4 regions of the Brevibacterium sp. JSBI002 genome follow, and region 3 is predicted to be linked to each of the others. Evidence: riboswitches for the same ligand, from Rfam matches in the RefSeq annotation. Region 3 holds a riboswitch; each other region holds the start of a gene.
What was found. A riboswitch is a leader RNA that binds a small molecule or an ion and turns the genes downstream of it on or off. The one in region 3 is predicted to bind thiamine pyrophosphate.

Region 1 (7,205 bases), 1.4 Mb from region 3:
GAGACCGCGAATCTCGCTCTCATCGCCGAACACATGGCTCGGCATGCGTTGGCCCGGGAGCACAGCCTCGGCGCGCATACCCGCACCGACACCGCCGCCGACGACCGCACCGACGTTCGCACCGCCACCGCGCTCACTTCGCCCACCGCTCTGCTTCAGGAGGCCACCGCATGCTGACCGCTTCAACCATCGATTCCGCACTGCGCACAGCCCTCGACGAAGACGCTCCCTGGGGCGATCTCACCGGCGAAGTCTTCATCCCCGCCGCAGCCTCGGCGACGGCCGATCTGCGTGCCCGCGAAGACGGGGTGCTCGCCGGGATCGAGGTCTTCGCCCGTGCCTTCACACTCGTCGACCAGAGCGTCACGGTCGACCTCGCCGCCGCCGACGGAGACGCTTTCACTGCAGGTCAGGTGCTTGCCACGGTCGCCGGCCCCGCTCGGGCGGTGCTGCAGGCCGAACGGATCGCGTTGAACTTCTGCCAGCGCATGAGCGGAATCGCCACTCAGACTCACGCCTTTGTCGAGGCCGCCGCCGGGCGGGCACGCATCGTCGACACCCGCAAGACGACTCCAGGGCTGCGCGCGTTCGAGAAGCATGCCGTGGTCTGCGGCGGCGGACACAACCACCGCCTGGGCCTCTCCGACGCGGTCATGGCCAAGGACAATCACCTCGCCGTGCTCACCGCTGCCGGATTCAGCGTCGCCGAGGCAATCCGCACCGCCCGTGCCCGTCTGCCGCATACGACGACGATCGAGGTCGAAGTCGACCGTCTCGACCAGGTGCCCGCGGTGCTCGACGGCGGCGCCGATATCATCATGCTCGACAACTTCACCCCGGCTCAACTGCGCGAAGGCGTCGAACTCGTGGGCGGCCGCGCCGTCGTCGAAGCCAGCGGCAACGTCACCCTGGAGACGATTCCGGAGATCGCCGCCACCGGCGTCGACGTCATCTCCTCGGGCGCGCTGACCCACAGTGTCCGTGCTATCGACCTCGGTCTCGACCTCTCCCTCGAGGCCTGAGATGACCGGGCGCCTCTACTTCGACACCGCGGCCGCGGCCCCCGTGCGCAGGGAAGCCCTCGAGGCCGCTTGGCCGTATCTGGCAGGGGCGTTCGGCAACCCGTCGAGCCACCACGAATTCGGGCGCGGACCCGCCGAAGCCCTCGCCGATGCCCGTGCTCGCGTGGCGAAGGTGCTCGGCATGCGCGCCACGGACATCACGTTCACCAGCGGAGGCACCGAGGCGGACAACCTCGCAATCATCGGCATGGCCCTCGGCGCTCGGACTCAGAGTCGAGCTCAGGCCCAGGGCCGGGCTGGGACCGTGGCGCCGCCTCGGCGACATATCGTCACTTCCCCCATCGAACACGAAGCCGTACTCGCCTCGGTGGAGTTCCTGACCCGCGTCCACGGTTTCACCGTCACCGAGGTGGCCCCGGCCTCCGATGGGACAGTGACCCCCGAAGCCCTCACAGCGGCAATCCGGGCCGACACCGTGCTCGTGAGCTTGGGATATGCGAACAATGAGATCGGCACCGTTGCGGACATTCCGACCCTGGCCGGACTCGCCCATGAGGACGGTGTCCTCTTCCATACAGACGCCGTGCAGGCGGCCGGGTGGCTGCCGCTGAGCGGGTTGGGCGTCGATGCGCTCAGCCTGGCCGGGCACAAGGTCGGAGCGCCGAAAGGCATCGGTGTGGCCGCGATCCGCGCCCGCGTCCCCGTCGAACCGCTCATCCACGGTGGCGGTCAGGAGTCGGGCCGACGCTCGGGCACGGAGAACGTGGCGTTGGCCGTCGCATTCGCCACGGCCCTCGAACTCGTCGAGGCGGAGCGGCATGAGGCCGCCGATCGTGTCCGGGCCATCCGTGATGAGTTCATCGCCACGGTGCTCAGCCACGTCCCCGGGGCGTTTCTGACCGGCGCGGCGGGCACGGCCGGCCCGGATGGCCGGACGACGCGGACTCCGAATCACGCGTCGTTCTGCTTCTCGAACGCCTCCGGCGAGGCAGTTCTGCTCGAGCTCGAACGACTCGGGGTGACGGCCTCGAGCGGTTCGGCCTGCGCGGTCGGCTCCGATGAGCCCTCCCATGTGCTCACAGCCTTAGGAGTCGCGGCCGAGGTCGCCCAGACGAGTGTGCGCTTCACCTTCCCGTCCTCGATCAGCTACGACCAGGGACGCGCGGCCGCCCGGGCCGTCATCAGCGCTGCCGAGAGCCTCGCTTCGTCCTTTGCGTGAACGGCGTCTCACGCCCGAGTTGATTTTGATCACCTTCACGCTCGCCAGGTGGGATAGCCCTATCTTTCTCTGTATTTTGGGGCGAGACTGAAAGAGAGGCATTCGTATCAGGGTGTGAGGGGGCCGCCATGGATCTGCTGATTCTGTTCATGATCGCAGTGATGTTCGCAACGATCGTCTTCTTCGTGGGACGATTCGCCTGCCCGAAGCATGACCGGGTGCCCCTCATCGAGGTCGATCACGTCCTCCTGTGGACCACCCTGCGCCGTGGCTGGCATGCGCTCGGATCGTTCGGTCCGCTCACTCATTACCCGGATGGTCCATCCGGAGCGTCTCGCGCCTGAGGCGGGAACGCTTCCGCCCGCCGACCGAGGTGACCGACTCAAGGTCAGGGCCACCTCGGCGAGGGGGATCCGATGCTCCCTGGAATCAGACGGTGACTACCTGGGGCAGGAACACGGAGACGTCCCAGTTCTGCATGGCGTGGGCAGAGGCCCAGAAGTGGAGTTCGAAGACGCAGGCCTGTTCGAAGGCCGCGCGCATGCGGGCGGCTTCCTCGCTCGGGGCCTTCGCGAGTTCCTGTTCGAGGATCTGCACGGCCTGGCGGGTCGATTCGTCGAAGTCGGGAGAGTCGTAGGTCTGCACCCAGGTGCGGTAGGGGTGGTCGTCGGCCATCTGCCCGGCCCGGTCGACAAGCACCTTGCCCATATGGGCGTACACCCAGAAGCACGGCAGCACTGAGGCCACGCCTTCGCCGTAGGATCGGCTGGCGGCGTTGGCGACGAGGAAGGACACGTATCCCAGCGTCGTCGGGGAGGCCTCGAAACGGGAGCCTTCCGCGGTGAGTTCTTCCAGCGCCGAGGCGAGTCGGGCGTCGGCGAGCAGCTCTGCGTGCATCTCCTCTTCGACGGTGATCGCCTCGGCGGCAGATCCGGCCCAGAATCGGGATTCGTCACGGTCGACGGTCTTCGCGGCCAGGAACGACATGGCTTTGGCATATCCGTTCAGGTAGAGGCTGTCCTGCGAGATGTAATTGACGAAGGCCTTCGGATCGAGGCTGCCGTCGGCGAGCTGGGCGAGGAACGGCAGCTCTTCTATCTGCTTGACGATGGGACCGACGCGGTCCCACAGCTGGGTGGTCAGTGGGCCGGCGGTAAAGGTGACGGTCATGGGAACTCCTTTGTGCTGGTGTGACGTGGTGATTCGTATGATGTGGTGGTTCGAGTGAGTTGGCGGTTGCGGTGAGGTGGTGGTCAGACGGGCTGGATACCTCAGGAGTGTCGACCGCGGACGATGTCGACCTGGTGGTCGACCGGTCCGTGGGCGCCCTCCGGATCTAGGCTCAGCTGCCAGTCCGCAGCCGAGGTGAGAGCGCGAGCAAGATAGTCGAGGGCATTGCCGACGGCCTCGCCGAGGATGTCCGATCCGATCTCTGTGTGTTCGCGGCCGAGGACGGCCACCTCGGCGGTGATCGCGGCTGACAGGGTGCACCCAGTTCCGTGCGTGTTCATCGTCGCCACGCGGGGGTGGGTGAACTCGCGAACCTGGCCGTCGGCGGTGGCGAGGATATCGATGACTTCGTCATCGCTGCCGTGTCCGCCCTTGAGCAGGACCGCTCCGGGCCCGCGTTCGAGCAGGCGCCGGGCCTGGTCACGCATGGCTTCAGTCGTCTGCGCTTCAGGTTCGTCGTCGGAGATCAGCAGGGCCGCCTCGGGGAGGTTGGGGGTGATGAGGTCGGCGACGGGCAGCAGGTGGGTGCGCACGGCGTCGACGGCATCGGTCTCGAGGAGGCGGTGGCCGGAGGTCGCGATCATCACAGGGTCGACGGTATAGAAGCCGAGCCGACCTTCGGCGGCGCGATCGACGACGAGTTCGACGAGGTCACGGCTGCCGAGCATTCCCGATTTCGTCGCATCGACGGGCAGGTCGCCGAGCACGGACTCGAACTGATCGGCGACGAAATCGACGTCGATCGGATAGACCCGGGACACACCGTGCGTGTTCTGCGCGACGAGAGCAGTGATGACGGTCGTGCCCATGGTCTTCCGCGCGGTGAAGGTCTTGAGGTCGGCATGGATTCCGGCGCCGCCCGAGGGATCGGTGCCGGCGATGGACAGGGTGATCGGCGGGCGGGTCGTCACTGTGCACTCCCGGTGAAAGCGGCGAGCAGCTCCTCGGCCGCAGTCTTCGGATCGTCAGCCATGCAGATCGCCGAGACCACGCAGATCCCGATCAGCCCACGTCCCTTCAGGTCAGGGGCACGATCGGCGTTGATGCCGCCGATCGCGACCGCGGGGATGCCCGCTTCTGCCACCAGTTCGCGGAGATGGTCCGGTCCGATTCCGTCGGGGGCGTCTGCTTTCGTGGAAGTGTCAAAGACCGGCCCGATGCCGACGAGGTCGACGACTCCGGAGTCGCGGGCGGCGGCGAATTCGTCGCTGTTCGCGGCCGAGAGACCGATGAGCGGTTCCGCACCCAGGGCGGCGCGCACCTCGGCGACGGTGGTGTCAGTTTGGCCGACGTGGATGTGCACGTTCTCGCCTTCGTCGATGAGGCGGCGGGCCACCTCGACGCGGTCGTTGAGGACGACGGGAACCGTGCGGTCGGTGTCGCGGGCGGCGGCTTCGACGGCGGCGATGACTTGGCGGGTGAGCGAGTAGAAGTCACCGTCGTCGATGTCTTTGTCGCGGACCTGGACGATGCCCACTCCCCCGGCGACGGCGGCCTGCACGGTCTCGGCGACGCTGCGACCGGCGGCCTCGCATTGCGCCGAGTCGGTGACTAGGTAGAGGCGCGTGTCGATTCCGGCGAAGCGGTCGGTCGAGCCGTCTCGGTCGTTCACGGTCGCGCCGTCGTCGGCCGAGTTGTCAGCGATGTGGGCGGATCCGGCGGTCATGCCTGGACGCCTTCGCCGGCGGTGAGCGTGTCGAGGCCGATTCTCGCCTGCGCGAGTCGGTCACCGTCGACGGTGTGGAGCGCGTCGAGGAAGTTCACCGAGTAGCTGCCCGGACCCTTCGCACCATCGGCGGCGAGTTCCCCGGCGACCGCGAAGTGGGCGTGGGCGGCGACGACGGCTTCGAACTTCGCCGAGGCGGCCCCTCCGTTCGCGGACTGCTCGGGGGCGCTGATTGCTGAGACGTCGGCGTCGGGGTCGGCCAGTCCGGCACGGGCGGCGGCCAGGTATGCGACGGTGACGGCGCCGAGTGAGCAGCCGGTGCCGATGACCAGCGGCATGAATTCGTGTCCGCCGGAGATCCGGGCGACGTGATCGGTGCCGTCGATGTGGGCGACGACGGCGTCGGTGGGTCCGGAGACCGCGACGATTGCGCCGGTCTTTCGCGACAGTTGAGCCGCGGCGGGAAGGACGGCATCGACTTCATCGGTGGATTCGACTCCACGACCACCGAGTCCGACTCCGGCGAGTGCTGCGATCTCGGAGGCGTTGCCGCGGATGGCAGTCGGTTGATCGGCGGCGGCACGGCGGATGCGGGCGGTGCGGAAGTCGACGGCGCCGACGCTCACGGGGTCGAGGACCCAGGGCTTGCTGGCGGCGTTCGCGACGTCGATGGCTGCGTCGGCGGCGAGCAGCTGATGGTTCGAGGCGGTTCCGAAGTTGACGAGGATTCCGCTGGCGATTCCGGCGAACTGTCCGGCGTCGGCTTCGTGGTCGAGCATCGCCGGGGAGGCGCCGATGGCCAGGAGCACGTTCGCGCTGAACTGCTGCACCACGGTGTTCGTGATGCACTGGATGAGTGGATTGCTTGCGCGCAGTCGCGCATTGGCAGAACGCAGGTCGAAGTCAACCATGACGATCCCTTCGCTAGTATGGCCCAGATCAGGTTCGATGGGTGTCCTCTCAGCCTCGCCGATCTCCGCCTGAGCGGATCGTCATGAGGCACCCCATGTCATTGGCTCCGACTGTATCAGCCCGGTCGGACACGGGCGACTCCTCCATCCAGCAGAACCGCCGAGCGGACCCCGTCGCGGCGAAACCACCTCCGGTTCAGGGTGGTTTCGCCGCAACGGGGTCCGCTGAGGGAAGAGCAGCCGCTACCCCCGCCCGACGTACCTCTGGCCGCGGCGGCTCAGCGCATCGATGACGACGGCGGTGAGCAAGACGAGTGCGGTGATGATCTGCTGTGCATCGGAGTTGAAGCCGATGAGGTAGAGACCGTTGTTGATCGCACCGACGACCAGGGCACCGAGCACGGCTGCCCAAGCAGTACCGCGACCGCCGAACAACGAGGTGCCGCCGATGACCGCCGCGGCGATCGCATTGAGCAGATCCTGCGTGCTCACCAGCGTCGATCCCGCGTTCGTCGTCACACCGGTCTTGATGAAACCGAACAGCGCGGCCAACACACCTGCGGCCATGAACACGCTGATGCGCACCCAGGTCACGCGGATACCGGCTCGCCGGGCGGCCTCGACCTTGCCGCCGACGGCGTAGATCGAACGACCGTAGCGGGTCTTGCGCAACACGAGGTCGATGACGATCGCGATGACGATCATGAGGAAGAACGGCATCGCCAGACCGAAGTCCTGGTTGACGAGGATGAGGAAGCCGAACACGATCGCGGCCAGCAGCACGATGCGCACGATCACCGACGCCCAGCTCGGGGCGCTGAGGCCTTCGCGGTGGCGACGCATCTTCGAATAGATGATGCCGCCGCCGAAGCCGATGATCGCGACGGCACCGAAGATGTAGGCCCAGATCGCCGGGAAGTAGAAGCTCGCGAAGTCGAAGGCGAAGGTGTCCGACATCGACAGGTTCTTCTGCGTGCCGAGAGTCGTCAGGGTCAGACCGGTGAACGCGAGCAGACCGGCCAAGGTGACGACGAACGCCGGGATGCCGACGACGGCGAAGAACCAACCTTGGATCGCGCCGACGACCAGGCCGAGCAGCAGCATGATGATCAGCGCCAGGGCCGGCGGCACACCTTGTCTCACCACCAGAACTCCGA
Region 2 (7,205 bases), 580 kb from region 3:
GACTCAACGTCGCTGAATAGTTCTGCGCTGCTGCGGTCGCCGAGCTCGAGGAGATCGGCACCGATGGCCTCGAGGAACGCCTGATCGTGGCTGACCGCGACCACCGCGGAACCGTGTTCCAAGGCATCGAGGAACATCTCCACCAACCCCGCCCACGTCAGTGCATCCTGACCGAAGGTCGGCTCATCGACGATGAGCACCCGGGGCCGGGGAGCCAGCATCGCCGCCACCGACAGGCGACGCTTCTCCCCACCTGAGAGACTCTGCGGATGAGCCTGCGCCAACCCGGTGAGCCCGAGCCCCTCAAGAAGCTCATCCACCCGAGCCCGCGACTCGGCGGCAGGCCACCCGGCCAGCCGGGGACCCAGCTCGAGTTCGGCCGCCACGCTCGAGGTGAGGAACTGGTGCGCCGGTTCCTGGAAGACCATGCCGATGCGCGCCGCCAGCTGCTTCGACGGCCAGGCGAACGGCCGGGGTCGTTTGGCTCCATCTTGCAAGGCCGCCTCGGCGAGGACCTGCCCGGAGAATTCGGGCAGCAGACCCGCCAAGGTCAGGGCCGTCGTCGATTTGCCTGCCCCGTTCGCACCGACGATCCCGAGCGCCTGCCCGGCACGCAGGCTCAGGTCCAGGTCGGTCGCGGCGGGGGCGGCCATGCGTGGTCGAGCAACGCTGAGCCGATCTGTGCGCAGCAGAACCTCGCCGAGGCGGCTCGTCGTCCTATCGATTCCTGCGGTTCCGCCTCGGCGCGGGGCGGGGGAGTGCCGCGGCATCCAGATTCCGCAGTCGACGAGTGTGTCGGTCAGGTCGGGATCGGAGAAGATCTGCGCGGGCGGACCTTGGGCAGCGATGCCGTCGCGGCCGAGTACGATGACCCGGTCGACGTGATCGATCCACAGCTCGACCCGGTGTTCGACGACGAGCATTGTCGCCGCAGTCTCGGCCTGCACGGTGAGCACGGCGTCGCGGACCTCGGTGGCCGAGGCTGGATCGATATTGGCCGTCGGTTCGTCGAGGACGATGACCTCCGGGGCCATCGCATGGATCCCGGCCAGAGCCAGCCGCTGCTTCTGCCCACCGGACAGAGCGGCACTCGGATGCTCCGGCGGCAGATCGAGCCCCAACGCCCGCAGCGACTCGGGAATCCGGGCTTCGATGGCCTCGGCCGGGAGTCCGAGGTTCTCCATCCCGAACGCCACATCATCGCCGATGCGAGAGAAGATCACCTGCGAATCGGGATCTTGGAGGACCAGCCCGGTGCTGCCTCGGCGAGGATCCGGTTTCTCGCCGCCGACGAGGAGTTCACCGGTGGCCTCACCCGATTCCTCGGGCAGGACACCGGCGACAGCGTGGAGGAACGTCGATTTGCCGGCCCCGGAGGCGCCGAGCAGCAGCACCTTCTCTCCGGCCGCGATCTGCAGATCGAGCGGACCGACTGCCGGCCGGTCACGGTCGGTGTGCGTCAATGAGAAGCCGGCGGCCGTGATCGGCAGCGCCATCAGCGCAGACGGCCGGAAGCGAAGGAGCGCAGCGCTCCGGTGGCCGCGATCGCCCGATAGGCGAACCAAGCGCCGATCCCGGAGATGACGAGACCGGAGACGATCGCGCAGACTGCGTAGATCGCCTGGAAGCCGAACTGCCATTCGGCGTTGTACATGATGTTCTCGCTCACGGCCATGAACGCAGCTGCCAGCATGCCCGAAGCGGCGGTGACCCACAGGGTGAAGCGCTTGTAGCCGAAGGCGGCGAAGACGAGTTCGGCGCCGAGGCCCTGCAGCAGACCCGAGAGCAGAACTGTCGCTCCGAAGTGGGAGCCGAGGACGGCTTCGACGATGGCGGCGATGAGTTCGCACAGGAGCGCGGCACCGGGTTTGCGGATGATGGCACCGGCGAGCGGACCGGCCAGCACCCAGAGTCCTGCGATGAGACCGATCGACGGCGGGAATGCCTGGAATGCGAGTTCGAGGACCTTCCAGCTCAGCGCCAACACCCAGAACACGAGCCCCACGGCGATGCCGAGAACAGCGGTGGTGACATAGTCGACCACCCGCCACTGCTTGGATTTCGGCGCCGCGGTGAAGGCGCGTGAAGGGGTGGGGGTGGTGTTCGGCGTGGTGGTATTCGGCATTGTGCCTCCTCATGTCAAGGAGGGGTGAAGAGTCTCGACTTCCTTCGGCGGTGCTAACCGCATCAGGTTCGAGGGTCTGCAGCTTCTTCTGCACTCTCAGCGCTCCTGACGGCGCTCCCCTGTCGTAGCCACCACTGTACAACAGGGAAGCGACGCGGAGTCCGGGATCGGAAGCGACCCGGGGGCCGGGATCGGTCATCGAGGATTCACTTCCCGTTCCCCTTCCCGTCGACGGCTTCGAACGATCGGACACTACTGGTCAGTAGGAATGGGCGGGTGAATACGCATCGACTCAAGAGACCGCTCAGTGCCCTGTCCGCCGCCACCCTGCTCGCCGCTCTGGTGGCGGCCCCGGTGCCCGTGCGTGCCGAACCATCTCTCGGTTCCGGAGGGTCGACCGCGGCCCAGGGCACGAACGCTGACTCTGCTCAGACTCCCAGCCCGGACCGGACGGATTCGCCCGCCGAGGCGGATGCGGGGAGTGAGGCGATCACCGATCCCGTTCTGCAGGTCGGGGCCGACTCCACGGCACGCAACCTCTCGTGGATGAGTGAGAGTTCCGGTGGGGGAGAGGTCCGGTGGGCGCCGGCCAGTGAGGTCGACGGCGGAAAGCTCCCCGCCGATGCTGACAGGGCTGAGACCACGGACTCCGGCCTTGCCACCGACCTCAAGCGTCACTTCAACCATGCGAGCATGACCGACCTGGAACCCGACACCGAATACGCCTACCAGGTCGGCAGCCATGAGGACGGGTTCACCGAGGTGCAGCAGTTCACCACAGGATCGTCCGGAGGAGATGACGAATTCCTCGTCTTCGGCGACCCCCAGGTCGGCGCCGGAGGCGGAGATCCCGACGACGCGGCCGGTTGGGACCGGACCCTGAGTTCGGCCGTGGCCACCGCCGACGACCCGAGCTTCTTCTACTCGTTGGGAGACCAGGTCAACTCCGCCGGCAACCAGGAGCAGTACGCTCAGTACCTGGCACCGGAAGCCACCCGGACGATCCCGCAGGCGACGACGATCGGCAACCACGATGTGTCATCGAAAGCCTACGAGCAGCACTTCAACCGACCCAATGTCAGCCAGGACCACGGCGGTGGCGGCGTCATCACCTCCGGCGGCGACTACTGGTTCATCGAAGACGGGGTCCTGTTCCTCAACATCAACTCGAACAGCCCTGACATGGACGCCCACGCCGAGTTCATCGACGAGGTCGTCGCTGAGCACGGAGACCATGCGCGCTGGACGGTTCTCGGGTTCCACCACTCGATCTATTCGACGGCAACCCATTGGAGCGACCTCGATGTGAAGCGGCTGCGGAAGGCGATCCCTCCGGTCGCGGCCCGCAATGACATCGACCTCGTCGTCTCCGGCCACGACCACATCTATAACCGCACCTTCCTCATGGACGGCGAAGGCAAGCCCGTTGAGGGCTCCGAAGCGGGAGCCGAGGAGGAGAAGGAAGACGGGCAGACGCTTTACCTCACGCTGACCTCGTCATCGGGGTCGAAGTTCTATGACTACGTTCCCGGCCTCGACTGGGAAGGGAAGAGCGTCCACAACGACGTGCCCGCCTTCACCCGGGTCCTAGTCAGCGACGAAGCGCTGCGGGCGACGACCTATGAGGTGCCGGCAGGCGGGGCGCCGGCCGATGGTGAACGCGCGGAAGCTCAGGCCGCATCTGAGCAGATCGACGATGTCGAACTCAGGCACGCCGAGGCGGAAGAACCTGCCCCGGATGATGACGCGGAGGCCGACGCCGGTTCCGGAGCCGGCGCCGCGGCGGATGGTTCGGACGCCGAATCAGACGCCGGTGCGGGGGCCGGGGCTGAAGCGGATGGCCCTGATGCCGGATCAGAGGCCGGCGCCGGAGTCGAAGCGGATGGCGCGGGAGAAGACGCAGACGCCGGCGCGGCGGGAGCCGGAGCCGACGGTTCGGAGAGCGATTCGGACGGTTCGGACGACGGTGCGGTATCGGCAGATACCGATGGCGGCACTAACGCAACCGGTTCGAATGCCGACGCTCATGCCGCAGGCGCCAACGACGACGGGAACGGAACAGACTCGGGGACAGCAGATGCCGGCACCGCCGACTCTGGCGCCGAGGCAAGCGGTACCGAGGCGAACGCCGCAGGGACGGGCGATGATTCGGATTCCTCCGGGACCGCCTCGGCGGGTGGGGGCGGAGACCTGCCCCGCACCGGCGATGGGCTTGCGCTGCCCTTGGCTGTCGGCGCGGGGGCGCTGGCACTCGGCGCGACGCTCCTCGTTGCGAGCCGTCGCCGCCGAGGTGCCGGGCTCAGCTGATCAGCACAGCCTTGCTGATCAGCACGGCGCCGCCGATCAGCTCGGAACCACCATGACCGGGCCTTCGGCATGGTTGAGGACTCCACGCGAGACGGATCCCAGCAGAGCGCTGCGGATCCTTCCGCGCCCACGGGTTCCCATCACCGTGAGCTGTGCGCGCGAGGTGATCTCGACGAGGGTCTCAGTCGGATCGCCGACCGGCACCGAGGTGGTCACCGCCAGATCTGGGAACTGCTCCGACAGCGTCCCGGCTTCCTTCTCGAGTGATTCGGTCAGCTGCCTCTGCCGGCGCGCGGTGACCTCGGAGCTGAGCTCGAGGTCGGGGTACCAGTAGAGCCATTCCTCACCGGCCGGAAGCACCACGACGAGTTCGAGTTCTGTGCCGCGTAAGGCGGCCTCGGCTGCCGCCGTGAACATGGCGACCCGACCGGTGTCGGAGCCGTCGACGGCGACGACGACAGGGCCGTTGCCGGCCGTTGCTGACGTCGACCGTTCGGCAACGACGATCGTCGGGCAGTGAGCGTGGGCAGGCAGAGCCGTGGAAACGGACCCGAGAACCCGGCCCATGAAACCGCCGCGGCCGCGGGCGCCGACGATGACGACCTCGGCATCGGCGCTGAGCGTGACGAGCGCACCGGCGGAATTGCCGGGTGCGGTGCGGAAGGATTTCTCACCGGAGTAGTCGCGCAGAAGTTCGACCGCCTCGGCGAGGGTCTTCTCTGCTTCTTTCATCGCCTTGTCATCCTCGGGTTCACTGGGGATGGAGGCCATATTCGGATAGATCATCGTCGGCAGCTCATAGGCGGTGACGACGGTGAGAACGGTTCTGCGGCGTTCGGCTTCGACTGCGCCGTAGCGGACGGCTTGGGCGGCGAGTTCGGAGCCGTCGAAGCCGACGAGGACGCCGAGTTCGAGGTTGAGGCCGGATTCGGACGAATTGGTTTGAGCAGACATCTCGCACCTCTCGATCGGGGCCTGTCCAACCCAGACGCCGACGACGGCCCCGACTGGCGGTATCGTCCGCGTCGCTTTCAGTCTACCAAGACGATTCTACGAGATGTAGAAAAAACGTGGGGCGAGAAGGTCCGTCTCACGTGGACGTGCGACTGGCTCAGACGCGGAAGCCCAGATGGGCCAGTGCGATGCGCAGGATATGGTCCTGGCCGTAGCAGAGCTCGCCGACGATATCGGGACGCAGGGTCTCCTCGGGGGTCAGCCAATCGAGACTGAGGGCATCGGCCCGCGGGGTGCATTCGCCGCGGACCTCCATGATGAAGCACATGGCGATCGCATGCTGGCGCGGGTCGTGGAGGAGGGCGGAACCCTCCGTGGGGAAGTATTCGGCGATGTGGAACGGGCTGATCGCAGGCGGAATAACCGGCAGCGCCATCGGGCCGAGGTCGTTCTCGGCGTGACGCACCAGTGCGGTGCGGATGGTCTCGTGGAAGCGGATCCGCCCGCCCACGACCTCCCGTCCGAGGGTGCCGTCCTCGAGGCTGCGCAGCAGCAGGCCGATGCGTTCGACATTGCCGGTCTCGCCCACCCGCACCGGAATGGCGTTGACGTAGGGGATCGGCATGCGTCTGCGCAGGCGAGCGTATTCCGCGTCGTCGAACCAGTTTTCGTCGAAGTCCAGGGCAGTCCGAGTCATGACCCAATATTCCCACAACCATCCCTCGCGGCAGAAGCCCATGAAGACCCTGTTGGTGAACTGGGACACGCTTCGGGTAAAATATCTTGATGTCGAGATAAATTTCCGACCGGCAAGGACCTGCCAAGTGACGTGGCCTACAGTTGTGTCAGCACTATGTGACCATTTCCGGTCAAGGACTATGAAGGGGTATCCATGATCAATCATGAAGTCCGCACCTACAAGAGCTCAGAGAACCTGGCTCGCGAAGATCAGCTCGCATGGAAGATCGCCGAGGTCGCATCCGACCCGACGCCGGTCGATTCCGAAGTTACCGACATGGTCATCAACCGCGTCATCGACAACGCTTCCGTCGCTGCCGCATCCGTGCGCCGCTCCGCTCCGACCCACGCTCGCGAGCAGGCTCAGGCCCACCCGTTAAATCCCGGTGCCAACATCTTCGGCCTGCCGGTGAGCGACCGCTTCTCACCGGAATGGGCCGCATGGGCCAACGGTGTGGCCGTGCGCGAACTCGATTTCCACGACACCTTCCTCGCCGCAGAGTACTCACACCCCGGTGACAATATCCCGGCCGTGCTCGCAGTCGCCCAGCACAAGGGCATCGGCGGCAGGGACCTCATCAACGGCATCGCCACCGGCTACGAGATCCAGGTCGACCTCGTCAAGGGAATGTGCCTGCACGAGCACAAGATCGACCACGTCGCCCACCTCGGCCCGTCTGCCGCTGCCGGCATCGGCGCCCTGCTCCACCTGCCCACCGAGATCACCTTCCAAGCCGTCCAGCAGGCCCTGCACGTGACCACCGCGACGCGTCAGTCGCGCAAGGGCGAGATCTCGTCTTGGAAGGCCCATGCTCCCGCGTTCGCCGGCAAGATGGCCGTCGAATCCGTCGATCGTGCGATGCGCGGCGAGGGTGCCCCGAACCCGATCTACGAAGGTGAGGACGGTTTCATCGCCTGGATCCTCTCCGGACCCGAAGCTCGCTACACCATCCCGCTGCCGGGCAAGGGCGAAGCGAAGCGTGCGATCCTCGACACCTACACCAAGGAGCACTCGGCCGAGTACCAGGCTCAGGCGCTCATCGACCTCGCTCGTAAGCTCGGCGGGCAGATCGAGGACCTG
Region 3 (7,205 bases):
AGATTGGCCGCCTGCGAGGTCGACCCGCTGGCATTCGTCGTGGAGAAGAATCTCGTGTCAGAGCCCGAGGGTAGGTTGTTGATGAACGCCGAGATGTCGTCGCCGGTGACGGCGCGACCGTCCTCGGCTCGAATGGAGGTGGCAGTCGGGTCGCTGATGACCCATTCGCGCCCGTCGCCGGCAATATGCGGGTAGACGCCGCGTTCGAGCGCGCGCAGAATCGTCGACTTCCCGTGATAGCCGCCGCCGACGATGACGGTGACCCCGCGAGGGATGCCCATGCCGGTGACGGTGCGGCCGCTGGAGAGTTCGACAGTGTGCTCGAGTTCGGGAGGGGAGGTGAAGGCAACCGCATCGGAGGACTTCATCGGCAGGTCCGAATCCCCGGATTTTCGCGGGAGAATCGCACCATTTCCGATGAGACCGATGAGTCCTGCTTCGCCGAGGTGGCTGCGCAGTTCCAACTGGTCTCGGTGCAGTTGGACGTGGTCGGCGAGCCCGCGGGCCGATGGGGCGTGGGTGTTCCCTCCTCTGCCTGCTGGGGCGTCTGACCAGCGGTCGAAGAGGAAGAGCCGTTCGGCGAATTCCGGCAGATCACGGGTGAGGATGTCCGCCGCCTGATGGCCGAGGACGCGGCGACCGCGCGCAGGCAGATTGACGAGCAGTCGTGCCTCGAACCCGGCGTCATCGATGAGGATGTTCGTCCGCTCGAGGATCTCCTGCCCCGGACGGCCGAGGATGAGTGCGCGCTGATCGAGCTTCGCAAGCACCTCGTTGCCGGCACGGAGCAGGTAGTCGGATGAAGCGATGCGGTCGGCGCGATCAGTGGTGAGGTCGAGCGGGAACTTCGCATCGGCACGGTCGACGCGCACCCGGACCTTCGACGGTGAGGCGAACGGATCGGCCTGGACTCGGTCGATGAACACGGTGACCGGTCCGAAGCTGTAGCGGCCGCGGATCTGCTTGAGATTGCCGTAGCTGCGACCGTCGAGATTGTGCAGAGTGGAAGCGAGATTCGACTGACGTGAACTCATTTCACTCATGCTACTGGTGGGAGATGAACACCTACTCAGCGGATCAAGGCTCGATGCCGTAGAACTCGGCCGCGTTGGACCAGAACACCGCGTCCGCCTCGGCCGGGGTGAGCACTTCACGGAGGAGCGTGAAATCCGCATCGGCGAAGGGGCGACGCGCCCGCGTCGACGGCAGGTCCGTCCCCACCATCAGAGCGGTCGGGTCGGTGTCGACGATGCGGCGGACCGCCTCGGCGGGATCGAGTTCCACACGGCCGAAACCAGTGGCCTTGACCCTCACCCCTCGTTCGACGAGGCGCAGCAGTGTGGGGAGCCCGTCCTCGTGCATGCCCAGGTGATCGATGCTCACTGCCGGCAGTGAGGCGATGCGACCGGCGAGGTCATCATCGATGGTGCGGACGTCGATATAGAGTTCGGCGTGCCATCCGACGAGGTCATGGACTCGTCGGGCCAGGCTGTCGAGGGCGTCGAGGGTGGCCGAACCGCCGCGGGCGATATTGAATCGCAGTGCCTTGATGCCGGCCTCGTCGAGGCGTCGGATCTGATCATCGGTGGTCTCATCCGGCAGTTGGGTGACGCCGACATAGCTGCCGCCGAGCTGGCGCAGGGCGTCGATGAGGTAGCCCTGGTCGAAGCCTTGGAACGAACCGGACACGACGGCTCCACCGGCAACCTCGACTCCCACATCGGGGAGGCTCTGCAGTCGCGTGCGATAGTCGGCGACCGTGAACGGATCGGGCAGATAACCGTTGTTCTCGATCAGCGGATGGCTCGGATCGATGATGTGCAGGTGCGCGTCGAAGGCACGCTGGAGTTCGCGCATACCGTCAACTTACATCGTCGTCGAACCGCTCGTTCAAAGCGTGGCGCGTAAGCCGACTCGTGCACAGTTCGATCGACGCGCCACGCCTTGAACGACGGTCAGTCTGCCTTGAGTCCGACCGTCGGATCGGGCAGGTAGACCTCTCCGCCCGAGGCGAGGAACTCGCGGCTCTTCCGCTGCATACCGGCCAGGGCCTCCTGCGCCTCGGCGCTGCCGTAGGTGTCACGGATGTCCTGGGAGATGCGCATCGAGCAGAACTTCGGACCGCACATCGAACAGAAGTGCGCGGTCTTCGCGGGTTCCGCTGGCAGCGTCTCGTCGTGGAACGCCTCGGCGGTCTCCGGATCGAGGCCGAGGGCGAACTGGTCCCGCCACCGGAATTCGAATCGAGCCTTCGACAGAGCATCATCGCGGGCCGTCGCACCGGGGTGGCCCTTCGCGATATCGGCGGCATGTGCGGCGATCTTGTACGTGATCACCCCGGTCTTGACGTCGTCACGGTCGGGCAGCCCGAGATGCTCCTTCGGGGTGACGTAGCAGAGCATCGCCGTGCCGTAGCGGGCGATCTCCGTCGCCCCGATCGCCGAGGTGATGTGGTCGTATCCGGGCGCGATGTCCGTGACCAGCGGACCCAAGGTGTAGAACGGCGCCCCGTGGCAGAGCTCCTGCTGACGTTCGACGTTCTCCCGCACGAGGTGGAGCGGAATGTGCCCGGGCCCTTCGACCATCACCTGGACGTCGTGGGCCCATGCTCGTTCGGTGAGCTCGGCGAGAGTGTCGAGTTCGGCGAACTGGGCGGCATCGTTGGCATCGGCGATAGAACCCGGACGCAGTCCGTCGCCGAGCGAGAAGGCGACATCATAGCGAGCGAAGATCTCACAGAGTTCATCGAAATGGGTATAGAGGAAGTTCTCCTCATGGTGGGCAAGGCACCAACCGGCCATGATGGACCCGCCGCGCGAGACCATCCCGGTGACCCGGTCGGCAGTGAGCGGAACGTAGCGCAGCAGCACACCGGCGTGCACGGTCATGTAGTCGACACCCTGCTCGCACTGCTCGATGACTGTGTCGCGATAGATTTCCCAGGTCAGCGCATTCGCATCGCCGTCGACTTTCTCCAGTGCCTGATAGATCGGGACGGTGCCGATGGGGATCGGCGAATTGCGGATGATCCACTCCCTGGTGGTGTGGATGTCATTGCCGGTCGACAGATCCATGAGGGTGTCGGCACCCCACTTCGCAGCCCACCGCAGCTTCTGCACCTCCTCGGCGATGGAGCTGGTGACCGCGGAATTGCCGATGTTCGCGTTGATTTTGACGAGGAACGCCTTGCCGATGATCATCGGTTCGGATTCGGGGTGATTGATGTTGTTCGGGATGATCGCGCGACCGGCGGCAAGCTCGGCACGGACGAGTTCGACATCGCACTGTTCGCGGAGCGCAACGAACCGCATCTCCGGGGTGATGATGCCCTGCCTTGCGTAGTGCATCTGGGTCACCGTGCGGCCGGACTTGGCCCGACGGGGGACAGGTTTGCGTCCCTTCCACTGCTGCGACGGGGCCCCTCGGCGGACGGCGGCACGACCGTCGTCGGCGATGCGGTGGCCGCGGGCGTCGTAGGTCTCAGTGTCGAGGCGGTTCTCGATCCACGGGAATCGCAGAGCGGGCAGTCCCTCTTCCGGGATGCTGCCCGGTCCGACGGTGCGGTAGACGTCGACGGGATCGTTGGACCGGCCGTTCGAGTCCTCGAGCTCGATGCGGGTCACGGGAACGCGGATGCCGTGTTCCTCGTCATCAACCCATGCCGGCGAATGCGTCGGATACTGCTCGAGGGTGAATTCGTCGTGCGAAGGTGCGGAGGCCGAAGTCGTGGCAGGGGCAGGTGTTTCTGGGGTGAATGCAGTCATCTGCAGTCCTCACTTCCTACGCCGGTATCAACCGGATCAGGTTCTACGGTCTCGGACGATCCAGTCCGATCTCAGCCCTTGCAGTGGGCTCCCGTGGGGTTGTGTCATTCATATCACGACTGTCGCAGTGAGGACAACTGCGCCGCCTTGAACGACAGGTTGGTGGTCAGCTGCCCTGGAAGAACGCCTTCGCAGCCGCGCCGAGGGCGACGACGTCGGAGACCGCGACCATCTCGCGTGCCGAGTGCATCGAGTACAGGGCAGGCCCCACATCGACGGTCGTCATGCCCAGACGAGTGGCGGTCAGCGGTCCGATCGTCGACCCGCAGGGCATCGCATTGTTCGACACGAAATCCTGGTACTCGACTCCTGCGGCCGCGCACGCCTGCGACCACACGGCGGTGCCCACCGCATCCGTGGCGTAGCGCTGCTGCGCGTTGAGTTTGAGCAGGGGACCGCCGCCGAGGCGGGGGCGGACATGCGGGTCGTGCCGTTCCGGGTAGTTCGGATGGGCAGCATGCCCGGCATCGGAGGAGACGCACACCGAGGTGGCCATCGACGCAAGATAATCGCTGCGCGTCGACTGCGGCAGCAATGAGGCGACGATGCGCTCGGTGACATCGGCGAGGAACGGACCGCACGCGCCCGAGCGCGAATTCGACCCGATCTCCTCATGATCGAACGCTGCGAACAGCGGGATGCCGTCGAGCCCGTCGGCATCGAGCTGGGTGAGAGCGGTGACGCCGGCGTGCACGGACAGAAGGTTGTCCAGCCTCGGCGAGGCGAAGAACTCCTCGGCGGCACCGAAGAGGGCCGGCTCCTGAACGGGAATGGTGTAGACATCGTGGCCGACGACGGACTCGGCATCGACCCCGGACGACTCTGCAAGCAGTTCGATGATGTCCGCCTCGGCGAGGTCGGCCAGGCCGATGACGGGAGTGGTGTGACGCTGCTTGTCCAAGGCCAGTCCCTCATTGACCTGCCGGTCGAGGTGGATCGCGAGCTGCGGGATGCGGGCGATCGGCCCGGTATGGGCGAGCACGATGCTGCCGTCGGCGAGGCTGAGTCGACCCGCGAAGGCGAGCTCACGATCGAGCCACGAATTCAGCAGCGGCCCGCCGTAGATCTCCACCCCGACCTGGCGGGTGCCTTCGGCGGTGAACTCACCGCCGGGTTTGAGTTTGAACGCCGGGGAGTCGGTGTGGGAACCGAACACGCGGAAGGGGGGAGCCGCCTCGGTGACGGTGGGATTCATCCACGCGATGAGCGCGCCGTCGCGGATGACGTAATGCCCGGTTCCGGGCGTCAGCGACCAGGGAACGGACTCGTCGAGGCGGGAGAAACCGGCCGCCTCCAGGCGTTTCGCCGCCGTGTCCACCGCGTGGTACGAGCTGGGAGATGCGCTGACGAAGTCGCCGAGGTCGGCCGCTGTCGTCGCGGCCACATCCGGTCTCGGGAGTGATTCATTCATTTCCCCAGCCTATCGTTTGCGGTAGTTTGGAGGTGAAGAAGATCAGGTCTCAGACGCCGGGCTGCCACCGGGTCCGAGAATCAGGCGGGGGCAGCGATCCTGCGACCGCACCAGCGACGGCAAGGAGTGTTCGACGTGAACCAGTTCGTGACGGAGTGGAACACCTGGCGCGACTCACGGAACTCAGCCCTTGCGAAACCGTTCGGCTGGCTCAGCGTCGTCGGACTCCACTGGCTCGACGCCGAATCGACCTGGACCGACGCCCCCGGCACGTTCACCGTCGACGACGGATGGGTGACCGTATCACTGAAGACCGGGATCAATGCCGGCCCCGCAGCCGAGACATTCGACCTGCTCAGCACGGTCGACAACGGTGGGACTGCCGTGGCTGCTGGCGGTTCCGGCGCGAGCGGCGGAGGACCGACCCGTGCGACCAGCCCGGCCGTGCCCAGCGACACCTCGACCCTGCCTCGGGTGATGGACCAGTCCGGTGCGGGCGCGGCTGCGGCAGACGCTGCGGGTTCCGACTCTTCTGCCGGAACGGACGACGGATCCGATGCGGGGTCCGATGGCGGACCCGACGGCCACGCCGCCATGCCCGCCAAGCCACAGGTCCGCGTGGAAGAGAACGGGTTCAGCGCGAAGCTTCCGAACGGCGGCTCGCTCAACTGGTTCACTGTCGGCAACGTCCTCTACGAACTCATCGATCGGGGCGGCCGCCTCGGCGTGCGTGTGCGCAATTCGAAGTCCCCGCTGCTCGGGAAGTTCTTCGAGGTTCCGGTCTTCGACCCGGACCCGGACTTCGTCTTCCTCGCCCGGTTCACGAGGTTCGACCCGTTCAAGACCTATACGATCGAAACCGCCCAAGAGGACCTGCAGCTGCAGACACAGGCGGCGGGAACCGTCACCTTCGAGACCTCGCACGGTGAGGTGAGCCTGCTTGCCACCGGGTGCCCGAAGACCGGGCTCCAATTGGACTTCCACGACTCGACGAATGGGAACGCCACCGCGGCGTGGCGGACCATCGACCTCGGAGTGCCGAATCAGGACGGGTCGCTCGTCATCGATTTCAACCGTGCGGTGAACTACCCGTTCGCGTTCACCTCGTTCGCCACCTGCCCGGCCCCGATCGAGGGAAACGTCGTTCCCTTCGACGTCACCGCAGGTGAGCGGCGTCCGCCGTTCTTCTACTCGGAGGCCGGGATCAACGTGCCGTTCCTCTTCTACGTGTGGTGGGACGAAGAGAGAGCCGAGGTGACTCGCCCCTGGTATTCGCGTTTCGGCCTCGACATCACCATCCTCAACCCCAACCACGACGACGGGCAGATCTCCCTCGTCGGCTTCGACGGGGTCGCGATGTCCGGCGGGGATCTGTCGCCGCTGGGGCGCAAGGCCCGGTCGCGGCTCATCGATGTCGCCACCGAAGCGCTGACCTCACGGATTCCGGTCATCGGCATCGGCGCCTACTCGGCGTTCGTCATCCAGGCCCAGCGGGAGCTGCGTTCGCAGCAGGGCTACGTCGACGGCATCGAAACCGAATACGAGGCGCCGGCGGACCGTCTGCTCATCGTGATGAACAACGAACTCGACCCGAAGCAGGCCGGTTTCGACATCGTCCACACCGACGCCAGCGGGCTGATCTACGTGGAGATGCCCTTCGACATTCCGCTCGAGTCCGACCGCACCGAGGTCGAGGACTTCCAGGCGGCGATGGAATCCGGCGCCTCGATCACGAGCTGGCAGGAATTCGACTACCGCATGGTCGCCCTCATCCGCCACCACCGCTGAGTCCAGGCTCCCCGCCTCAGTCCCAGCGCCCGTTTCCTCCCCGAACTACCTGACGGCGGCCCAGCAACCTCGCGCGAGTTGCTGGGCCGCCGTCAGGTAGCAATTACCAGATGGTGACTCGGGATTCGGGAGCGAGGTACATTCCGTCCGACTCCTCGACTCCGTACGTGTCGTGGAACGCG
Region 4 (7,205 bases), 270 kb from region 3:
TCGGCGAGGAAGCGGAGACCGTCCCCACGGCAGGTAACACGGACGACCGGACGGCGAGTCTCGTGGCGGGCTGGCACCCGGATACGACGTACTGGCTGAACAACGTCATCGAGGCCGTCACCGAGGTGGCCGAATGGCACTATGACAGCGACGCTGATCGGTGGGTGCAGGACTGAGTGAGCTGAATGAAAGTCAGTCGCCCGGGGCCAGGCTCGGGGCCTCCGTGATCCCGAACCGGGACTTGAGAGCCCGGCGGGCGGCGAACCAGCCGTTCATTCCGTGCACGCCAGGTGCCGGCGGGGTCGCTGCCGAGCACAGGTAGGCACCGGGCACGCCGAGGCTGTAGTTGTCCCAGCTGGTGCGCGGGCGGGCCATCATCCGGTAGAAGGAGACGATGCCGGTGGCGATGTCCCCGCCGATGTAGTTCTGGTTGTGGCCGGCCATCTCGGAGGCGGGGATCGCGTTGTGCGCGACGATGCGGTCGCGGAAGCCCGGGGCGAAGCGTTCGAGCTGGCGGGTGATGTACTCGGTCGGGTCGAGCGGGCAGTCGAAGGGCACGTGCGCATACGTCCACAGCGGTCGCAGGCCGTTCACCTCGCGGGATGGGTCGAAGACGGTCGGATCCGAGACGAGGCACACGGGATCGGCGGGCATGCGACCGGACATCACCTGTGCCTCGGCGGCGGCCATCTGCGCCCGGGATCCGCCGATGTGGATAGTGCCGGCACGTCCGACCGCGGGATCGGACCAGGGGGCCGGGCCGTCGAGGACGAAGTCGACCTTGGCAGCGGCGTTGCCGTGTTTGAAGCTGCGCAGAGCTTTGTCGACGTGGCTCGGGATGAGGCCGGAGAAGATCTGCGCGGCGTTCAGCGCCGAGGTGTCGAGCAGGTAGGCGCGGGCAGCGGGCATGTCCGATACGTGGTCGATGCGCGCATCCGTGTGCACGGTTCCGCCGTGGGCTTCGAGGTCGGCGACGAGGTAGTCGATGATCGACTGCGATCCGCCGATGGGGGAGGGCCAGCCGCCCGCGTGGGCGACGGTCGAGAGCATCGTGGCCGTGGCCGCGGTGCCCATGGCCGGCAATCCGCCGATCGCGTGCGCGGCGACTCCGGTGAACAGGGCCTGGGACGATTCGTGGGAGAGCGGAATGTTCCATGCGGGGCTGGCCTGGGACAGGAGTCGCAGGCCGAACTTGACGACGTTCGCGATGCCGGGGAGATCGCGCAGGGTCTCCGGTACGGAACGTTTGTCCCCGAGGGAGAGCCAGATCGCGTCATCGACCCGATCGAGCAGCGGGGCGAAGAATCGCCGCCATTCCGGTCCGGCCGCGCCGAGGTGGTCGACCGTCTTCTCGAGATCGTGGAAGGCCAGCGCGGCGGGCTTGCCGTCGAGGGGCTGGGCGTAGGAGACCTCGGGGGTGGTGAACTCGAGGCCGCGGGCGCGCAGATCGAAGTCGACGAAGAAGGGGCTGGCGATGGCCAGTGGGTGGACGGCCGAGCAGATGTCATGAGTGACGCCGGGGGCCAGACCGAGGTCGAGGGTGCGGGCGCCGCCGCCGATCGTCGGCTGAGCCTCGTAAACTTCGACGCTCAGCCCGGCACGGGCCATGGTGACGGCGGCGGCCATGCCGTTCGGGCCGGATCCGACGACGACTGCATCTACACCTGTGCTCATGGGGCCAGTCTAGGTCAGTGAGGTGTGCGGCTGCGGTGTGCGTTCCCTGGCGGCTCAGTTGTCGTACACGTTGTCGAAGAAAGCGCATTCGAGGTCGACGGCGTGCCGCCACACGCGGGTCAGGGACTCGGCGGCTTCGGCGTCGCCGGAGGGAAATACGCGCTCGAGCTCGTCGACGAGGAACTGCACCCACCCGTGAAAGGCCTCGCCTCGGTGGAGGTCGATCCAGCCTCGGTGAATATGTCGCGGCGGCATGTCCATCCGGGACTCGGCCCAGTCGAGATAGAGCCATTCGGCGACAACGAGGACGACGAGCAGCTGCGGATACGACGCCGAAGCGACTGACGAGTCCATGAGATCGCGGAACCCAACCGTCGGGGCGGTCAGTTCCGGGTGGAGATAATCGGCTGTATCGACTCCCAATTCGGCGAAGGAGTCGACGAAGTAGGTGTCCTCATCGGCGACGAGCATTCCCAGCTGTCGGGCGAACCGCAGCTTCGCCTCGAGTTCATCGGCGTGGGCCACGCACGCGCCGAGCATCGACAGAAACGACTCGAAGAACTGATAGTCCTGCACCAGATAGTCGCGCATTACCGTGTCGTCGATGCGGCCGGCGAAGAGCTCCCGGACGAACCGGTGTTCGACGGCTCCCGTCCACTGCCAGCTGGTCGAACTCACCAGTGCTGATACCGCTCCGTAGGCGTCCACGGTGATCGATGTGTCGAAATCTGTGGTGGTCATTGCTTGTCCACTCCCTCCGCCGGTGTTCACCGGATCAGGTTCAAAGGGTCTGCATGCGCACTCTCAGCGCCGGTCCTTTCGGCGCTCCCCTGTAGCACTTCGACACTATCACCACGCTGCGGGCCCGGCGGGGGATACCGACTGTGGGGCCGCCTCGGCGAGGGCATCGGCGATGAAATCGGCGATACGGTCCGCGGCAGGCTGACGACCTGCCGACTGCTCGGCGGACTCGACGGATGGGTTGTAGTTCGTGTTCGTGTTGATGTCGTAGACGACCTGACGGCCGTCGGCGGTCTCGATGAACTCGATGCCGGCGATCTCGATGCCGAGGTCGGCCAACAGCGTCTCGAGCCCGGCGATGAGCGGTGTTCCGGCCGTGATCTCCTCACGGCGGGCGAACTGGGGGACCGCCTCGACGTCGGGATCGGGCCCGGCACCCGGAATCGTGCAGGCATCGGCCGGGCACAGCTCGAATGACCCACCTGAGACGTCGACGCGCACCGCATAGTGGAAGCGTCCGCCGATGAATTCGGCACGGGTGATAAACGGCTGGGCAGGCTGCACATACTCCTGGATGAGGGTGATGCCGTCGATCGGCGCATTCGCTCCACCGGGCGCGAACTCATCGGCGACCGCCTCGAGTTCGGCACGGGAGTCGAAGCGACGCACACCGAGGCCCTTGCCGCCCTGATTGTGCTTCGTGATGAACGGGGGAGTGAAGCCGGCCGCGGCCTCGACGAGCGCCCGCGGTCCGAACGCGGCCGCGGTGCGCGGCACGTCGAAGCCCCGGCCAGCCAGCTCGCGATGCTGACGGATCTTGCTGACCTCGAGCTCATAGACGTCGCGACCGTTGATGACTCGGCGGCCGGCGGCGGCGAGCCAGTCGAGGACCGCACGTCCGTACTCCTTCACATACGGATCGGTCCGGGTGTGCGCCGACGCCGACAGCCGCGACCAGAACAGCCCGGCAGGGGGTTCCGCGGCAAGATCGATCGTGGTCTCGGGCAGCAGCCATTCGACATGGGCGACGCCGAGGCGGTCGAGCGCATCCGTGAACGGGGCGATCCATTCCGGATTGTCGTGGATGATGTGCACCGCGGCAGCATTGCCGACGGGCAGCATGTGAGAACTCATCGCGCACCTTTGCTCGGGGTGCCGGCGCGATCGCTCGCCCGGCGGATCTGCTCAACGATCTTACGCCACCCCGACCGTCGTTGGCCCCTTCGTCATGTCCGTGGTGCGGCGTAGACTCAGGTCATGGCTATCGCAAAGCAACCTGTGGTCGTACTCGATGCTCCCGACGCCGCCGAGCTCGCAGAGTTCTACGGCCAGCTCCTCGATTGGAAGGTCGCGGTCGAGGAGGACGGCACCTGGGCGGAAGTCACCTCCGATTCTTGGCCCCCGCTGTGCATTCAGCAGGTCGAGGACTACCACGCGCCCAGCTGGCCCGGTCAGGCCCACCCGCAGCAGATGCACCTCGACGTCATCGTCGACGACCTCGATGTTGCTGAGGAGTCCGTGCTCGAGATCGGTGCGGGCAAGGCCCCAGAGCAGCCGGGAGAGACGTTCCGCGTGTTCCTCGACCCGGCCGGTCACCCGTTCTGCCTGTGCAAAGGATGACCACACCATCACCGAGGCGGCCCCACCCGTCCGTGGTGTGCTGAGTCATGCGCGCGCTCGCCTCGTTTGCCGACCGTAATCCTGTCCTGTGGGCCAATGGTGCCGGTCAGACCACTGAGCTCGTCTCCCTGGCTGACTCCGCGCAGCTGACTCCGGGGCTGCGTCCTTGGCGGTTGAGCATCGCTCGACTCGAACGCGTGGGCCCGTTCTCAGCGCTGCCCGGAGTGGCGCGCACCTTCCTCCCCACCGCCGAGGTGGTCCTGGAGATCGACAGAATCGTGCACCCGGTGCCGGCGTTGCGCGCGGAACATTTCCTCGGAAGTCAGGACGTGAACCTCGTCGAACTGGCAGCGCCCTGTTTCGCCGTCAACCTCATGGTCGCCGACGACGGTATGGACGACTCCGCTCACGACACCGGCACGGGCGCGGGCAGCGAAACCGAATGTGCCTGCGGCGAGCTGCAGATGGGCATCGGCGAGCAGCTCCCGGCCAGCAGATTCCGGTTTGTGCTCACTCTCGAAGCGGGGTTGGATCTCCCGTGTTTTCAACTGCTGGAACTCGAGCCGGGTGAGGTTGCTCCAGAGGAGGTCTCGATGGCGTATCTTCACTCCGAAAGTGGCGACGCGCACATCTGAGAAATCGGTGAGAACCTACTGTAGTGGGCGTCACATTCCCGCGTATCGTCCCAGGTGACGGTGCCGTTTCCGGGCATTTTCATCAGGCCTTTCTCAGCTTCGGACGGGTAGTGTCAGGATCCCCGAACGTGCATGTTCGAGAATGGTTCTCCACCGGAAATTGGAGGAACTTTGACGGTCGGCGACAGCGGCAAGAACAGACAGCACGAGCGCAACGACGAAACTCGTCTGCCCGAGCATTCCCAAACCCTGCCGCTGATCACCGAAGAGATCGTCAGCTCCCACCCGGCCCCGGCAGCCGAACCCACCGAACACGTCGTCACCAAGGTGATGCCGCCCAACCCGATCCGCCACGACGGCCAGACCACCCAACAGCAGACGAGGACATTGCCGGACACAGCCGCGGACTCACCTACGACTGCTGCGGCCACAGCTGTCTCCCCGACCGCCGTCGCCGAAGCGGCAGAGACGGCCGAGGACAAGAAAGAGGGGAAATCCTCAGAGGGCCGGATCTCGGCCACTCAGCTGCTGGCGGGCGCCGGCGCAGCTGCGACCTCCTCGGTCATCGGCGGTCAGCTCGGCGTCGCGGGCACAGTCGTCGGTGCCGGAGTCGCCAGCATCGTCACCGGCCTGGCCGTCACTCTCTACGGTCGCAGCCTCGACAAAGGCAAGGAGAAGATCCAGGAAGTCGGGTCCAAACTCGCTCCGGCCGTGAAGGCGAAGATCGCGAAGAATCCCAATGGCAAGACTACTGCAGTCGATCCCTCACTCGCCGAAGATTCGGCCTTTGCTCCACCGGAACCCGGCGGCGGCAATGCGACCGCGGCAGCCACCTCGGCGGCGGACGACAGAACAGCCGAGGACGGCGACGGCAGTGAAACCGAGAGCGAGCCCCGCTCCTGGTGGCAGAAGCTGCGTCGCAAACGGGTCCTCTACCCGTTGACGATCGGCGTCGCAGCCTTCGGAATCGGGCTCGGCGCGGTCGTGATGGCCGAGAACTTCACCGAAGCCGATATCTCACCAGGCACCTCGCAGATCTCGCGATCGGTGACCGGGCAGTCGACGAACGACCAACCCGTCATCGACGACGGGACTTCGAACTCCGGGACCAGCGGAGACGAATCGTCGAGCGGATCCGGGTCGGGCGCCGACGGCGGTCAGAGCTCATCGAACAGCGGATCGGGCACGCAGAACGGTCAGTCCACCTCGGCGGGGGAGACCGGCGCCGAAGGTGCGGCAGAGGGGCAGGGCTCTCAGGGTACGGACACGACGACGGGCACGGGCGATTCCTCCGGCAGTTCGACGAGCACCGACGGCACGGGTGCGAGCAGCGGGTCCACCTCGACCGATGGCACCGGCAGCTCCGGGGACACCAGCGGTGGGACAAACAGCAGCACAGGCTCGGGATCCAGCTCGGACGGGTCGGACGCCTCGGGCAGCGGCTCGTCGGGTTCGGGCGGATCCGGAACCGGCGGTTCCGGCGGTTCGGGTGGTGGGTCGGCCGCCTCGGCGGAAGGGTGAGTCTGACACGTCGACGACGGGAATTTAAACAGCCCGCCCTTGGTTGTATCGAGCAGAGAACATCGCTAGGTTGAAACTAACTTTGTCAGTGTTCTGCCGAAGTCGGGATATCGAGACTGGGCGAACGGCACTGAGCCGACCGATCAGCTGCACCGGTGGGAACCGCATCTCACCGGTGGCCGTGATCGCGGGCTGAGTGACGCCGCCTGAAATCAAACGGTTGAAGGAGATGTTATGACGCAACATACAGATCATGAATATGCTGGCCACGACAGTACGAAGGCAACGACCACCGAGTCCGGTGCGCCGCGGGAATCCGATGCTCACTCGCTGAGTGTGGGCGCGAACGGGCCGCTGATGCTCCACGACGTGGCTCTGGTCGAGAAGCTTGCTCGCTTCGACCGTGAGCGAGTTCCCGAGCGCAGCCCCCACGCAAAGGGATCCGGCGCATTCGGCGAGCTCGAAGTCACCGAAGACGTCTCCAAGTACACGAAGGCCGACTTCCTGCAGCCGGGCAAGAAGACCCCGATGCTCGCCCGCTTCTCCACCGTCGCCGGTGAACTAGGCTCGCCCGACTCGTGGCGCGACGTGCGCGGATTCGCGCTGAAGTTCTACACCGAAGAGGGCAACTTCGACATGGTGGGCAACAACACCCCCGTGTTCTTCGTCCGTGATCCCATGAAGTTCCCCGACTTCATTCACTCGCAGAAGCGCCTGCCCGACTCCGGTCTGCGGAGCAACAATATGCAGTGGGACTTCTGGTCGCTCTCGCCTGAGTCGGCTCACCAGGTCTCCTACCTCATGGGACCCCGCGGCCTGCCCAAGAGCTGGCGCCACATGAACGGCTACTCCTCGCACACCTACATGTGGGTCAACGCCGAGGGCGAGAAGTTCTGGGTCCAGTACCATTTCCACACCGACCAGGGCGTGGAGAACATGAGCAACGAGGAAGCCGGTCGGATGGCGGGCGAGGATGCGGACATGCATCGCCGCGACCTGTTCGATGCCATCGAG

Region 1: it holds a riboswitch for thiamine pyrophosphate, as region 3 does, so the genes downstream of both, LJ362_RS12670 (hydroxyethylthiazole kinase) here and thiC (phosphomethylpyrimidine synthase ThiC) in region 3, are expected to answer to the same signal.
Region 2: it holds a riboswitch for thiamine pyrophosphate, as region 3 does, so the genes downstream of both, LJ362_RS04310 (ECF transporter S component) here and thiC (phosphomethylpyrimidine synthase ThiC) in region 3, are expected to answer to the same signal.
Region 4: it holds a riboswitch for thiamine pyrophosphate, as region 3 does, so the genes downstream of both, LJ362_RS02915 (TenA family protein) here and thiC (phosphomethylpyrimidine synthase ThiC) in region 3, are expected to answer to the same signal.

Annotation. Positions count from the first base shown of each region.
Region 1 covers NZ_CP110341.1:2,780,681-2,787,885, forward strand. The annotation lists gene nadB (L-aspartate oxidase) at 1-177, shown strand, start outside; gene nadC (carboxylating nicotinate-nucleotide diphosphorylase) at 171-1,022, shown strand; gene LJ362_RS12645 (cysteine desulfurase family protein) at 1,024-2,241, shown strand; gene LJ362_RS12650 (hypothetical protein) at 2,370-2,585, shown strand; gene LJ362_RS12655 (TenA family protein) at 2,671-3,411, opposite strand; gene thiD (bifunctional hydroxymethylpyrimidine kinase/phosphomethylpyrimidine kinase) at 3,513-4,382, opposite strand; gene thiE (thiamine phosphate synthase) at 4,379-5,137, opposite strand; gene LJ362_RS12670 (hydroxyethylthiazole kinase) at 5,134-6,048, opposite strand; TPP riboswitch at 6,036-6,154, opposite strand; gene LJ362_RS12675 (sugar ABC transporter permease) at 6,292-7,205, opposite strand, start outside.
Region 2 covers NZ_CP110341.1:983,082-990,286, forward strand. The annotation lists gene LJ362_RS04305 (ABC transporter ATP-binding protein) at 1-1,496, opposite strand, end outside; gene LJ362_RS04310 (ECF transporter S component) at 1,496-2,125, opposite strand; TPP riboswitch at 2,148-2,256, opposite strand; gene LJ362_RS04315 (FN3 domain-containing metallophosphoesterase family protein) at 2,402-4,432, shown strand; gene LJ362_RS04320 (universal stress protein) at 4,469-5,386, opposite strand; gene LJ362_RS04325 (DUF4916 domain-containing protein) at 5,544-6,083, opposite strand; gene LJ362_RS04330 (MmgE/PrpD family protein) at 6,279-7,205, shown strand, end outside.
Region 3 covers NZ_CP110341.1:405,065-412,269, forward strand. The annotation lists gene LJ362_RS01735 (ABC-ATPase domain-containing protein) at 1-1,034, opposite strand, end outside; gene LJ362_RS01740 (amidohydrolase family protein) at 1,078-1,857, opposite strand; gene thiC (phosphomethylpyrimidine synthase ThiC) at 1,956-3,764, opposite strand; TPP riboswitch at 3,760-3,868, opposite strand; gene LJ362_RS01750 (M18 family aminopeptidase) at 3,931-5,235, opposite strand; gene LJ362_RS01755 (DUF1684 domain-containing protein) at 5,371-7,023, shown strand; gene LJ362_RS01760 (M13 family metallopeptidase) at 7,127-7,205, opposite strand, start outside.
Region 4 covers NZ_CP110341.1:677,888-685,092, forward strand. The annotation lists gene LJ362_RS02905 (hypothetical protein) at 1-176, shown strand, start outside; gene LJ362_RS02910 (phytoene desaturase family protein) at 193-1,674, opposite strand; gene LJ362_RS02915 (TenA family protein) at 1,729-2,415, opposite strand; TPP riboswitch at 2,410-2,516, opposite strand; gene LJ362_RS02920 (ATP-grasp domain-containing protein) at 2,524-3,549, opposite strand; gene LJ362_RS02925 (VOC family protein) at 3,673-4,035, shown strand; gene LJ362_RS02930 (HutD family protein) at 4,083-4,670, shown strand; gene LJ362_RS02935 (hypothetical protein) at 4,842-6,191, shown strand; gene LJ362_RS02940 (catalase) at 6,426-7,205, shown strand, end outside.